DNA from 2 places in the Exiguobacterium sp. PvP048 genome. Region 2 is predicted to be linked to the other one. Evidence: a T-box and tRNA genes for the amino acid it is inferred to sense, from the RefSeq annotation. Region 2 holds a T-box; the other holds one or more tRNA genes.
The links. A T-box is a leader RNA that pairs with one kind of tRNA and senses whether it is charged. The one in region 2 lies ahead of serS (serine--tRNA ligase), so its partner is inferred to be a tRNA-Ser.
Positions count from the first base shown of each region.

Region 1: it encodes a tRNA-Ser, which carries the amino acid that the T-box ahead of serS (serine--tRNA ligase) is inferred to sense. The anticodon was not compared.

Region 1 is NZ_JBEPSU010000008.1:24-5,084, reverse strand. It holds gene rsbW (anti-sigma B factor RsbW) at 1-399, shown strand, start outside; gene sigB (RNA polymerase sigma factor SigB) at 365-1,162, shown strand; gene ABIC15_RS12850 (Tex family protein) at 1,231-3,351, shown strand; gene ABIC15_RS12845 (SprT family protein) at 3,348-3,788, shown strand; tRNA gene ABIC15_RS12840 (tRNA-Asn) at 3,938-4,012, shown strand; tRNA gene ABIC15_RS12835 (tRNA-Ser) at 4,021-4,112, shown strand; tRNA gene ABIC15_RS12830 (tRNA-Glu) at 4,161-4,235, shown strand; tRNA gene ABIC15_RS12825 (tRNA-Val) at 4,240-4,315, shown strand; tRNA gene ABIC15_RS12820 (tRNA-Asp) at 4,350-4,425, shown strand; tRNA gene ABIC15_RS12815 (tRNA-Gln) at 4,430-4,501, shown strand; tRNA gene ABIC15_RS12810 (tRNA-Lys) at 4,508-4,583, shown strand; tRNA gene ABIC15_RS12805 (tRNA-Leu) at 4,614-4,699, shown strand; tRNA gene ABIC15_RS12800 (tRNA-Arg) at 4,704-4,780, shown strand; tRNA gene ABIC15_RS12795 (tRNA-Ile) at 4,800-4,876, shown strand; partial or broken rRNA gene ABIC15_RS12790 (16S ribosomal RNA) at 5,010-5,061, shown strand, end outside.
Region 2 is NZ_JBEPSU010000016.1:6,491-13,326, forward strand. It holds gene serS (serine--tRNA ligase) at 44-1,321, opposite strand; T-box leader at 1,385-1,593, opposite strand; gene ABIC15_RS15190 (D-alanyl-D-alanine carboxypeptidase family protein) at 1,606-2,853, opposite strand; gene pdxT (pyridoxal 5'-phosphate synthase glutaminase subunit PdxT) at 2,948-3,526, opposite strand; gene pdxS (pyridoxal 5'-phosphate synthase lyase subunit PdxS) at 3,520-4,407, opposite strand; gene pdxR (MocR-like pyridoxine biosynthesis transcription factor PdxR) at 4,538-5,932, shown strand; gene guaB (IMP dehydrogenase) at 5,994-6,836, opposite strand, start outside.

The DNA of each region.
Region 1 (5,061 bases), on a different contig from region 2:
AATCGGATGGGTTACACGTACGACGATATCGAAGACATCAAAATTGCGGTCTCTGAAGCATGTGCGAATGCAGTTCAACATGCATATGAAGGAGAACAGGACGGATCAATGGCTTTAACGTGTAACGTCTATCCGGACGATCGTCTTGAAATCATTGTCAAAGACAATGGTGTGACTTTCGATAAAGACAGCGTGAAGCGTCAAAGTGAACCAATTACGGAATCTCATGATTTAGACTCTCTGCACGAGGGGGGACTAGGGATCTTAATGATCGAAGCACTCATGGATCAAGTCACGATCGAGAAAGCAAACGGCGTCACTGTCCATATGACAAAATATATGAATAGAGATGAGGTGGGTCAAAGTGCCAGCAAAGTCTCAACAACGCCATCACAGTGATGATGAAGTCCTTCGTCTAATTGACCTGTATCAACAAGATGATCAAGATGAAGAAGTTCATGCTGCTTTACTTGCTCGGTATTCCGACCTCGTTGAGGCGCTTGCCCGTAAGTTCTCACGTGGACGTCCGATTCATGATGACCTCGTTCAAGTCGGGATGATTGGTTTGCTTGCCGCTCTTCGTCGTTTTGATAAAGAATTTGGCCGGAGTTTTGAATCCTTTGCCGTTCCGACCATCATCGGTGAAATCAAACGTTTCATCCGTGATAAGACATGGAGCGTTCACGTCCCGCGTCGAATCAAGGAACTCGGACCGAAAATCAAGAAAGCCGTCGAAGAACTGACGACAGAACTGCAACGTTCACCGCGTATCGATGAAATTGCCGCTCGGTTGGAAGTATCGGAAGAGGAAGTTCTTGAAACCCTTGAGATGGGTAAAAGTTATCAGGCTTTATCTGTTGATAGTTCAATTGAAGCCGATCAGGAAGGCAGTACGGTCACACTACTGGATCTCGTTGGTAACCAGGAAAACGGATATGATTCAGTGGATCAAAAGCTGATTCTTGAAAAAGCATTTGCTGTTTTGACTGACCGCGAACGTTCGATTTTAGAATGTGCGTACTATCGGAACATGAGTCAAAAGGAAACAGGAGAACTTCTTGGTATTTCGCAAATGCATGTGTCGCGTCTTCAGCGCCGTGCGTTGCAAAAATTACGAGAAGCAATCAAAGTAGAACCGAACGAAGTATTTTCAAAAGACTGATGCGGAAGCATCGGTCTTTTTTTTGTGTCCTGTTGATTCTTCGGTATAATGAAACAGAGGTGAGGAAAATGGAGAAGAGAATCGCAACAGAATTGAACATCAGACCGGCGCAAGTCAAGGCTGTCTTACAATTGACGGAAGACGGGGGAACGATTCCGTTCATCGCGAGATACCGTAAAGAGCAAACCGGCGAACTCGATGAGGTCGAAATCAAAGCGATCCTCGACCGCCATAAAAGCATCACACAACTGGAATCAAAACGAGAAGATGTTTTGCGGAAAATCGAAGAACAAGGTGTCTTGACGCCTGACTTGAAACAAAGCTTGAATGAAGCAACGACGTTACAGCAAATCGAAGACCTGTACTTACCGTTTCGTCCTAAACGGAGAACAAAAGCCGAGATTGCCCGAGAAGCAGGATTGACACCATTCGCCAACTTTTTGCGGTCACCGAAATCATACGATGAACAACAATTTCATCAGTATGTCGCGGCACATGGCGAAGGAGAAGCGGTAGCCGGAGCACAAGCCATCATTGCCGAAGAGTGGGGCGAACAGGCGAGTGTCCGCGAACATATTCGAAAGACGGCTTACCGGTTTGCGGATATCGTCACGAAACTAAAAAAAGACGCAGTCGATGAAAAACGTGTCTTTGCCCAGTATTACGAGTACAGTGAACGGATCCGTCAAATCGTGCCACACCGGATTTTGGCGATCAATCGTGCTGAGGCATTAAAAATCGTTTCCGTCAAAATCGTTCTGGAAGAGCAACACGTTTTACCGTACTTGTTACGGCCGTTTAGCCGATTGCCGGAGCAAAAACGCAAGTTGGTCGAGGAAGCTGTTCAAACGGGATATAAAAAATCGGTTTTCCCGGCAATTGAACGGGAACTTCGGAACGAGTTGACCGACAAAGCGGAAAATCAGGCGATTGAAGTGTTCGGAAAAAACTTGCGGCAACTCTACATGCAACCGCCGATAAAAGGGAAAGTCATGCTGGGTCTTGATCCTGCCTACCGGACGGGATGTAAGTGGGCCGTGATTGATCCGACGGGGGAAATGAAGGAAGTCGGCGTCGTGTATCTGACGATGTCGGAACAAAAAGCGCAAGAAGCACGTCAAGTCTTAACGAAACTGGTAAAACGGTACGGAATTGAATTGATTGCGATTGGAAACGGGACGGCTTCCCGTGAGACGGAATCCTTTGTCGCAGACTGGATCAAAGAGTATGATCAAATTGCCTTTACGATTGTGGATGAGGCAGGAGCAAGTATCTATTCGGCGTCGGAAATTGCCCGCACTGAGTTTCCGGACTTACAAGTCGAACAACGGTCCGCCATCTCAATCGCCCGGCGTCTGCAGGATCCGTTGGCGGAACTTGTCAAAGTGGATCCGCAATCCGTTGGGGTCGGACAGTACCAACATGATGTCACACAGGCGAAGTTAAAAGAGACGCTCGATTTCGTCGTCGAGACGGTTGTAAACCAGGTCGGTGTCGACGTCAACACAGCTTCGGAATCATTACTCGGTTACGTCGCCGGGATTACGAAAGCAACGGCTAAAAAGATTGTGGAACGTCGCTCGGAACTCGGGGCCTTTGAATCCCGGAAAGAATTGTTGAAAGTTCCGCGTTTAGGAGCAAAAGCATATGAACAGGCGGCCGGTTTCTTACGCATTCCGGAAGGCAGTCATCCGCTTGACCGGACACCGATTCACCCGGAACAATATAAAACCGTGGAATCCTTGTTTAAGCAACTGGATTTGCCGTTGCAGAGCGTTGGAACGGACAGTTTACGGACTCGACTCGGAGAGTTATCCGTACCGGACACTGCTCGATTGCTCGAAGTCGGTGAACCGACACTACGGGATATCATTGAAGCATTACAACGCCCGGAACGTGATCCGCGGGAAGCACTCGATAAGCCGTTGCTGCGCCAGGATGTGTTATCCCTTGATATGATCCAAGTCGGGATGGAATTCCAGGGGACGGTCCGAAATGTGCTCGATTTCGGTGCCTTCGTGGATATCGGTGTGAAAGAAAGCGGTCTTGTTCATATTTCAAAACTCAGTAAAAAACGGGTCAAACATCCGCTTGATGTTATTGCCGTCGGCGATATCGTGACCGTTTGGGTGACAAGTGTCGAGCCGGAGCGCGGACGGATCGGTCTGACAATGGTCAGTCCGTCATGACGAACGAAGAGTTGCAGCAATACGTCGAGCAACTCTCGCTCGACGTGTTTGCTTTACCGTTTAGACATGTTGCACTCTTTAACGAACGCTTACGGACGACAGGGGGTCGTTATTTTCTGACCGATCATCATCTGGATTTCAATCGGAGTCATTTGGGAGACCTTAATACCTTCCGTGGAATCGTCATTCATGAACTGTGCCACTATCATTTACATCTGCGTGGAATGGGGCACCGGCATCAAGATCAGGATTTTAAAGAGTGGTTGCAACGATACGGAGGGCTGCGTTACAGTCCGCGTCTAGAAGAAGCAAAAAAAAAGAATCACCTTTACGAGTGTGAGAAATGTGGGACATTATATAGAAGGAAAAGAAAGATGAATCCGGAGCGGTACCGTTGCGGAAGATGTCGTGGAAAGATTTTTTACAAAAGTAGTTGACGTTCATTTCGGAGCATGATAAATTATAGAAGTCGTCAAAACGACAGCAACTAAACAACTTCTCGTCACTAAAAACTTTTTTAAAAAAGCATTGACGAAGAGAAATAAAGTTGCTAATATAGAAAAGTGTTCTGAAACGAACGTCACGTTCCGCAATAGCTCAGTGGTAGAGCAACCGGCTGTTAACCGGTAGGTCGTAGGTTCAAATCCTACTTGCGGAGCCATTATCTTTGGAGATGTACCCAAGTGGCTATAAGGGGCGCCCCTGCTAAGGGTGTAGGCCGGGAAACTGGTGCGAGGGTTCGAATCCCTCCATCTCCGCCAGACCTCTTATGTGAATTTGTTACTTGAGAATAATTATTGTTTTAAAATGGCCCGTTGGTCAAGCGGTTAAGACACCGCCCTTTCACGGCGGTATCACGGGTTCGATTCCCGTACGGGTCACCATTTTGGAGGATTAGCTCAGCTGGGAGAGCATCTGCCTTACAAGCAGAGGGTCGGCGGTTCGATCCCGTCATCCTCCACCATTTTTAATTTCATACTTAAGTTTCGCAAAAATGTGGTCCTGTGGTGTAGCGGTTAACATGCCTGCCTGTCACGCAGGAGATCGCGGGTTCGAATCCCGTCAGGACCGCCATTTTTGGGCTGTGGCCAAGTGGTAAGGCACTGGATTTTGATTCCAGCATGCGAAGGTTCGATCCCTTCCAGCCCAGTTTTTCGTGTCATTAGCTCAGTTGGTAGAGCATCTGACTTTTAATCAGAGGGTCGCAGGTTCGAATCCTGCATGACACACCATTTTATTTTTTGATTCCTAATTTTATATTTGCGGTCGTGGCGGAATGGTAGACGCGCTAGGTTGAGGGCCTAGTGGTGGCAACACTGTGGAGGTTCAAGTCCTCTCGACCGCACCATATCGCACCCTTAGCTCAGCTGGATAGAGTACTTGACTACGAATCAAGGGGTCGGGAGTTCGAATCTCTCAGGGTGCACCATATTTTGTTTGCTTTTGACGGGCCTATAGCTCAGCTGGTTAGAGCGCACGCCTGATAAGCGTGAGGTCGGTGGTTCGAGTCCACTTAGGCCCACCATTTTCAAAACAAACGATGACGAACTTTGAAAACTGAACGATGAGGCAAAAAACGTATCTTCGGATACAAACAATGAATGAAGCGCAAGCTTCGTCAACGTGACTCCGGTCACAACAACGAGCAAGTCAAACACTTTATGGAGAGTTTGATCCTGGCTCAGGACGAACGCTGGCGGCGTGCCTAAT
Region 2 (6,836 bases):
AACTTTTTAAAAAATTAGAAGGGGGAAATCTCCCCCTTCCTACTTATCCTTGAATGACTTCAAGACCGCCCATATAAGGACGAAGTACTTCTGGAATAACAACTGATCCATCTGCTTGCTGGTAGTTCTCAAGAATGGCAGCGACTGTCCGACCGACTGCAAGTGCTGATCCGTTTAATGTATGAACGAATTCCGGTTTAGCATTCGCTTCCCGACGGAAACGGATTTGTGCCCGGCGTGCTTGGAAATCTTCAAAGTTTGAGCAAGAAGAAATCTCACGGTACACCCCTTGGCTCGGCATCCAGACCTCGATGTCATATTTCTTTGCAGCTGTGAAACCAAGATCCGCTGTACACATGCTGAGGACCTGATACGGAAGTTTAAGTAATTTCAAAACTTCCTCCGCTTGCCCTGTCAGCAATTCAAGCTGTTCGTATGATTCTTCCGGTTTGACGAAACGGACGAGTTCGACTTTGTTGAATTGGTGCTGACGGATTAAACCGCGCGTATCACGGCCGGCAGAACCTGCTTCAGACCGGAAACATTGGCTGTAGGCGGCATAACCGATCGGCAATTGATCCGCTGACAAAATTTCATCCCGGTGCATGTTCGTCACCGGTACTTCTGCTGTCGGAACAAGGAAGTAGTTCGTATCTTCGACTTTGAACGCATCTTCTTCGAATTTCGGAAGCTGTCCTGTTCCTGTCATAGAATCCCGGTTGACCATGAGCGGCGGCAGGATTTCCGTATATCCGTTTTTGTCCTGGTGTAAATCCATCATGAAGTTGATCAATGCCCGCTCAAGACGTGCACCGGCACCGCGGTAAAAGACGAAACGGCTTCCCGTTACTTTTCCGGCCCGTTCGACGTCAACGATTTTCAACTGTTCCATCAAATCCCAGTGGGGTACAGCTTCAAAATCAAACGCCGGCTTGTCACCGACTTCGCGGATGACGACATTATCATCTTCCGTAGAACCGATCGGAACGCTGTCATGGGGAATGTTCGGAATACCGAGTAACAACAGATTCAGCGTCGCTTCGACTTCACGCAGTTCTTCATCGAGGGCTTTGACTTCATCCCCGACTTGGCGCATCGCAGCAATTGCTTCATCCGCATTTTCTTTGTTGCGTTTTAGTTCCGCGATTTTTTTTGTCGCTTCATTTCGTTCCGCTTTCAGGACTTCTGTTTTGGCAATCAATTCCCGGCGTTTTTCATCAAGGGCGATGAACCGGTTCATATCCGTTAAATCTTCTCCCCGGTGAGCCAGTTTTTCTTGAATCGCGTCAAAATCCTGACGCAGTCGTTTAATATCAATCATGTTTCTTCCTCCTTTTTTTCAATAAAAAAAGGCAATCCATCCCTCTCCGGTTCTAAAAAACCGAAGAGGGACGAATCACCTGGATCCGCGTTGCCACCCTCATTGCTGATCAGATCAGCCAACTCTAAAGACGCGATAACGGGCGTACCCGCACCTTGTTCGCAAGGTGTGTGATCCGGCTCGATTCAAAGTATCCTTCTGACTAGTTCGCACCACCCACTAGCTCTCTTAACAGAATAAATGCTTCTACTTGGTCCGTTCATGACATCATTATGAGATTAGCTTTACTTTACACTATCCCCTTTACGGTTGACAAGGGTTGGTTGATGAATCGCTTGACTGATTTTTTTGGACCAGGCCGAAACGGCGCGGAACAAGCGGATCTGGAAGCTCGCCAGCTCAACCTTCGCAGCACTGGTTACTGTAGCTTGAGGAACAGTGAATCCGGGTAAGTATCGTCCGCTGTCTTCCACTTGGACGGTCCCGATGATTTCACCTTCTTTTAACGGTGCTTCTGCTTTTGAAAATTGAAAGACAGGCGTATGCGGTTTCGCTTGGTTTTTTAACACGGTCACATACAATGCTGTTTTCGTCACGACATCGTAGCGGGATTGTTTTGCCCCCCGAATCGGCAATACACCTTTGATTTGTTCCCCTTTTCCGTAATACGTCAACGGTTCAAAAAAAGAAAAACCGTAATCCAGCAGTTTTTTCGTTTCTGCAAACCGGGCTTTATCGGATGTCGTTCGCATGACGACCGATACGAGTGTTAAATTCCCGCGTGTAGCGACACTCGCAAAACAGTATCCGGCAAGGTCCGTCGTCCCGGTCTTCATCCCCCGCATTCCGCTGTACGCATACGGTTGGCGCGGCAACATCTTATTGGAGTTTTCGACCTTTTCTCCATTGATTGTAATGAACGAACGTTTTGTCACATCTAATACATCCGGATAGTCTTGAATATAGCGGATGATCAAAAGAGAGATATCCATCGCCGTCATCAAGTTTGTTCCCGGTAATGTCGCATCGACGGCATCGAGTCCTGAAGCATTGGCGTATTCGGTATCTTCCATCCCTAGTGCAACAGCTGTTTCATTCATTCGTTCCACGAACTGCTTCTCCGTTCCGGCCATGACTTCTGCCAGGAGAACGGCGGCATCGTTAGCCGATTTAATAAAAGCTGCGTCGTACAATTCCCGGATGGTATACGTTGTTTTCCGAATCGGCAACCGGGCAATTCCCGGCGTTTTCGCAAGCTTCAGTACTTTTTCACTTGGGCGAACCGTTTGATTCCAAGATAATTTTTTTTGCTCAATCTGCTGACGCACGAGATAAAGCGTCATTAATTTTGTCATCGAAGCCGGGGGCAGAGCCAAATCAGCCTGTTCAGCCAATAAAATCTTGCCTGTTACCGCATCGACCATTATGTAAGATTCTGCCTGAATGTCCGGTGTCTCTGCATGACCTGTCATCGGCTGTCCACCAGCAGTCAGTATAAGGACACTCAGAAAGAGTGTGAAAAGACGTTTCATCGGTCCTCTCCTTCAAATGATGTTATATCTTTTCAGTGTAGCACAAAAAAAGAAACCGACAGCCGGAAACTGACGGTTTCTCTCTTACTTTTGATTAAACAGAAACAGCTGTCCGCCGTCTGATTTTTTGAATGAAATAATCATGAAGACGCCGATCTGAAGTCAGCTCCGGATGGAAGGAGCAGGCGAGATGAAGATCCGTCTCGACGACAACGGCGGCTGTCCCGATTGCAGCCAGGACACGTACTCCTTCTCCGACCTGTTCGACGAAAGGAGCTCGAATAAAAACAGCTTCAATATCCTGACCGGCACCTTCGACGTTCAAGTAGGTTTCAAAACTGTCGATTTGTCGTCCGAACGCATTGCGTCTGACCGTCATCGGAATCGCCCCTAAATGGGAAGGACCTTCAGTCAATTCGCTTGCCAGCAAAATCATCCCGGCACATGTCCCGAACATCGGCAACGTGTCAGCTTGACGTCGCAAGACATCCAGTAAACCATAACGGTCAATCAGCCGGCGGATCGTCGTCGATTCGCCGCCAGGAAAGATTAAACCGTCGATTCCGTCCAAGTCCGCGCTTGATTTGACGATCATCGTTTTGACTCCAAGCAGATGAAGCATCTCTTGATGTTCGCGCACGGCGCCTTGGACACCTAATATACCGATTACCATCCGCGTGATGCCATCCGTTCTTCAAACGGCATCGACGTCACATCAATTCCTTTCATCGCTGTTCCGAGTCCTTTCGACAGATGGGCAATCCGTTCGAAATCGTCTTTGTATGTCACGGCTTCGACAATCGCTTTCGCGACGCGTTCCGGATGTTCCGATTTAAAGATACCGGAACCGACAAATACGCCTTCGGCTCCAAGGTGCATCATCAATGCCGCATCGGCTGGAGTCGCGATTCCGCCAGCCGCAAAATTCACGACCGGAAGACGTCCTGTTGTCTGAATCTGTTGTAAGACCTCGTAAGATGCGCCCCACTCTTTAGCACGCGTCATCAATTCATCCGGTTGTGAATGAAGAATCTGGTGGAGTTGTGCTTGAATCTTGCGCATATGCCGGACAGCTTCGACGACATTGCCGGTTCCGGGTTCCCCTTTTGTCCGGATCATCGCTGCTCCTTCTGCAATCCGGCGCGCCGCTTCTCCTAAATCACGTGCTCCGCAGACGAACGGTACTGTAAACGATGACTTCAATAAATGATACTCCTCGTCTGCCGGCGTCAGGACTTCACTTTCATCAATAAAGTCAACACCCAACGATTCGAGGACCCGTGCTTCGACGATATGTCCGATCCGGCACTTCGCCATCACGGGAATGGATACTGCCTGCAGAACCTCTTCCGTGATGAGCGGATCGGCCATCCGGGCTACTCCCCCGTCACGCCGAATATCCGATGGCACCCGTTCAAGTGCCATGACAGCGACCGCTCCGGCGGCTTCTGCGATTTTAGCCTGTTCCGCATTCACGACATCCATGATGACGCCACCCTTTTGCATTTCAGCCATTCCCCGTTTGACACGATCTGATCCTTGTTGCCGTTCCATCATTATGAACTCCCCCTAGACAGTGATAGTATTTCCAATCGGTGATACTTTTTAGTATATTCCCCGTTGACTATTTTAAAAGTATCAGTTTATGATAAATTAACCAGGTCAGTAAAAAGGGAGATCAGTTATGGACATGTTATCGTTTGAGTTGATACGGGACGGAAATCGTCCGCTGTACGAACAACTGTACCAGCAAATCCGTCAGGAAATCATTGAAGGACGCCTTGCTTACGGAACGAAATTACCATCGAAACGAAAGCTTGGTCAGTTTTTAAATCTCAGCCAGACGACAATCGAACTGGCTTATCAACAGTTGGTCGCAGAAGGATATGTCGAATCCGTTTCCAGGAAAGGTTACTTCGTCTTAGCCTACGAAGAACTGGCATACGTCAAAACAACGCCTCTGCCGACAAGTCAACGTTCAAATCAACAACCAGCCATGCGTTACGATTTTCATCCCAGTAAAATCGATGGCTCATCCTTTCCTTTCTCCCGTTGGCGAAAACACGCAAAAGATGTCATCGACGAACAACATCAATCACTCGTCTCGCTTGGACACCCGCAAGGTGATCTATCATTACGTCTCGAGATTGCGACGTACCTCTACCATTCACGGGGAGTCGTCTGTTCGCCGGAGCAGATCATCATCGGTTCCGGTGTTGAGCAATTGTTACCGCATATCATCTTTTTATTAGGAAAAACGACAACCTATGGCATCGAAGATCCCGGGTATCATGCGACACGTCTGATCCTTAAAAGTCATGAACGATCGGCGGTTCCGATTCCGGTCGACCAAAACGGCTTAGTGATTCCTTCCCTCGTTCAAAGTCCTGTCGATGTTATGTATGTGACACCGGCTCACCAGTTTCCGTCGGGCAGTATTTTATCCGTCAATCGACGCCGTCAACTGTTAAACTGGGCCGCTGCATCGGATCGCCGTTATATCATCGAAGACGATTATGATAGCGAATTCCGGTACAGCGGAAAATCCATTCCTTCTTTGCACAGTATGGACAGTGAACGGGTGATTTATCTGAGTACATTCTCCAAATCACTGATGCCGTCCCTTCGCATCGGATATATGGTACTACCACGACCTTTATTGGAACGCTATCAAACTGAATTTCCATACTATACGTGCAGTGTCTCCCGATTTGATCAGACGATTTTGACGCGCTTCATGAAAGAGGGCGACTTCGAGAAACATTTGAACCGGATGCGAAAAATCTACCGCCGCAAACTTGATGTCGTTGTCCACGCTCTCCGGGATGTACCTTTTCTGAAATTGACGGGAGAAAGTGCCGGACTGCATGTCGTCCTTTCCGTCTCGAATGGCATGGGGGAACAGGAATTGTTGCGGCGAGCGAAGGACTCCTCGATTCAAGTGTATGGATTATCGGATTATGCCCAGTTGCCGTTATCCACAGCTTATCCACAAATTGTCCTCGGGTTTGCCAGTTTAACAGAACAACAATTGATGCAAGGACTGACCGAACTAGTTACCGCTTGGCAGTTAAAATAAAAGTATCCACAAGGTTATCCACAAAAAAATCCTGCGGCCTATTCAGGTCGCAGGATTTTGATTATTGACGTGTATAGTTTGAAGCTTCTTTCGTAATCTGAATATCGTGAGGATGGCTTTCCTGTAACCCTGCACCTGTCATCCGGATGAACTGTGTTTCTTCACGTAATTCTTCAAGTGAAGCAGAACCACAGTATCCCATTCCTGAGCGGATCCCTCCGACGAGTTGGTAAACCGAGTCACCGAGTTTACCGCGATATGCGACGCGACCTTCGATTCCTTCTGGAACAAATTTCTTGTCAGCTTCTTGGAAGTAACGGTCTTGGCTGCCGCGTTTCATTGAGGCTTCCGATCCCATACCACGATATGTCTTGAATTGACGGCCTTGGTAAATCTCCATTTCTCCCGGGCTTTCTTCCACGCCGGCGAGAAGGCTGCCTAACATAACCGCATGACCGCCTGCTGCAAGTGCTTTGACGATATCACCAGAATACTTGATCCCGCCATCAGCGATAATCGAGACACCGTGCTTACGGGCTTCTGTTGCACAATCAAAGACTGCTGTGATTTGTGGAACACCGACTCCGGCCACGACACGTGTCGTGCAGATAGACCCTGGTCCAATTCCGACTTTGATGACAGAAGCACCTGCTTCAATCAAGTCACGTGTCGCTTCAGCTGTTGCGACGTTTCCTGCGATGATCGGCAAGTTCGGATACTCGTCCCGAAGTTCGCGTACTTTCACGAGAACCCCTTCTGAGTGACCGTGTGCCGTGTCGACGACCAATGCGTCAACTCCTGCATCTACGAGGAACTTGGCACGAACCGAGGCATCTTTCGTTACACCGACAGCTGCTGCGACGAGCAGACGTCCAAATGAATCTTTGGCTGCATGCGGATATTG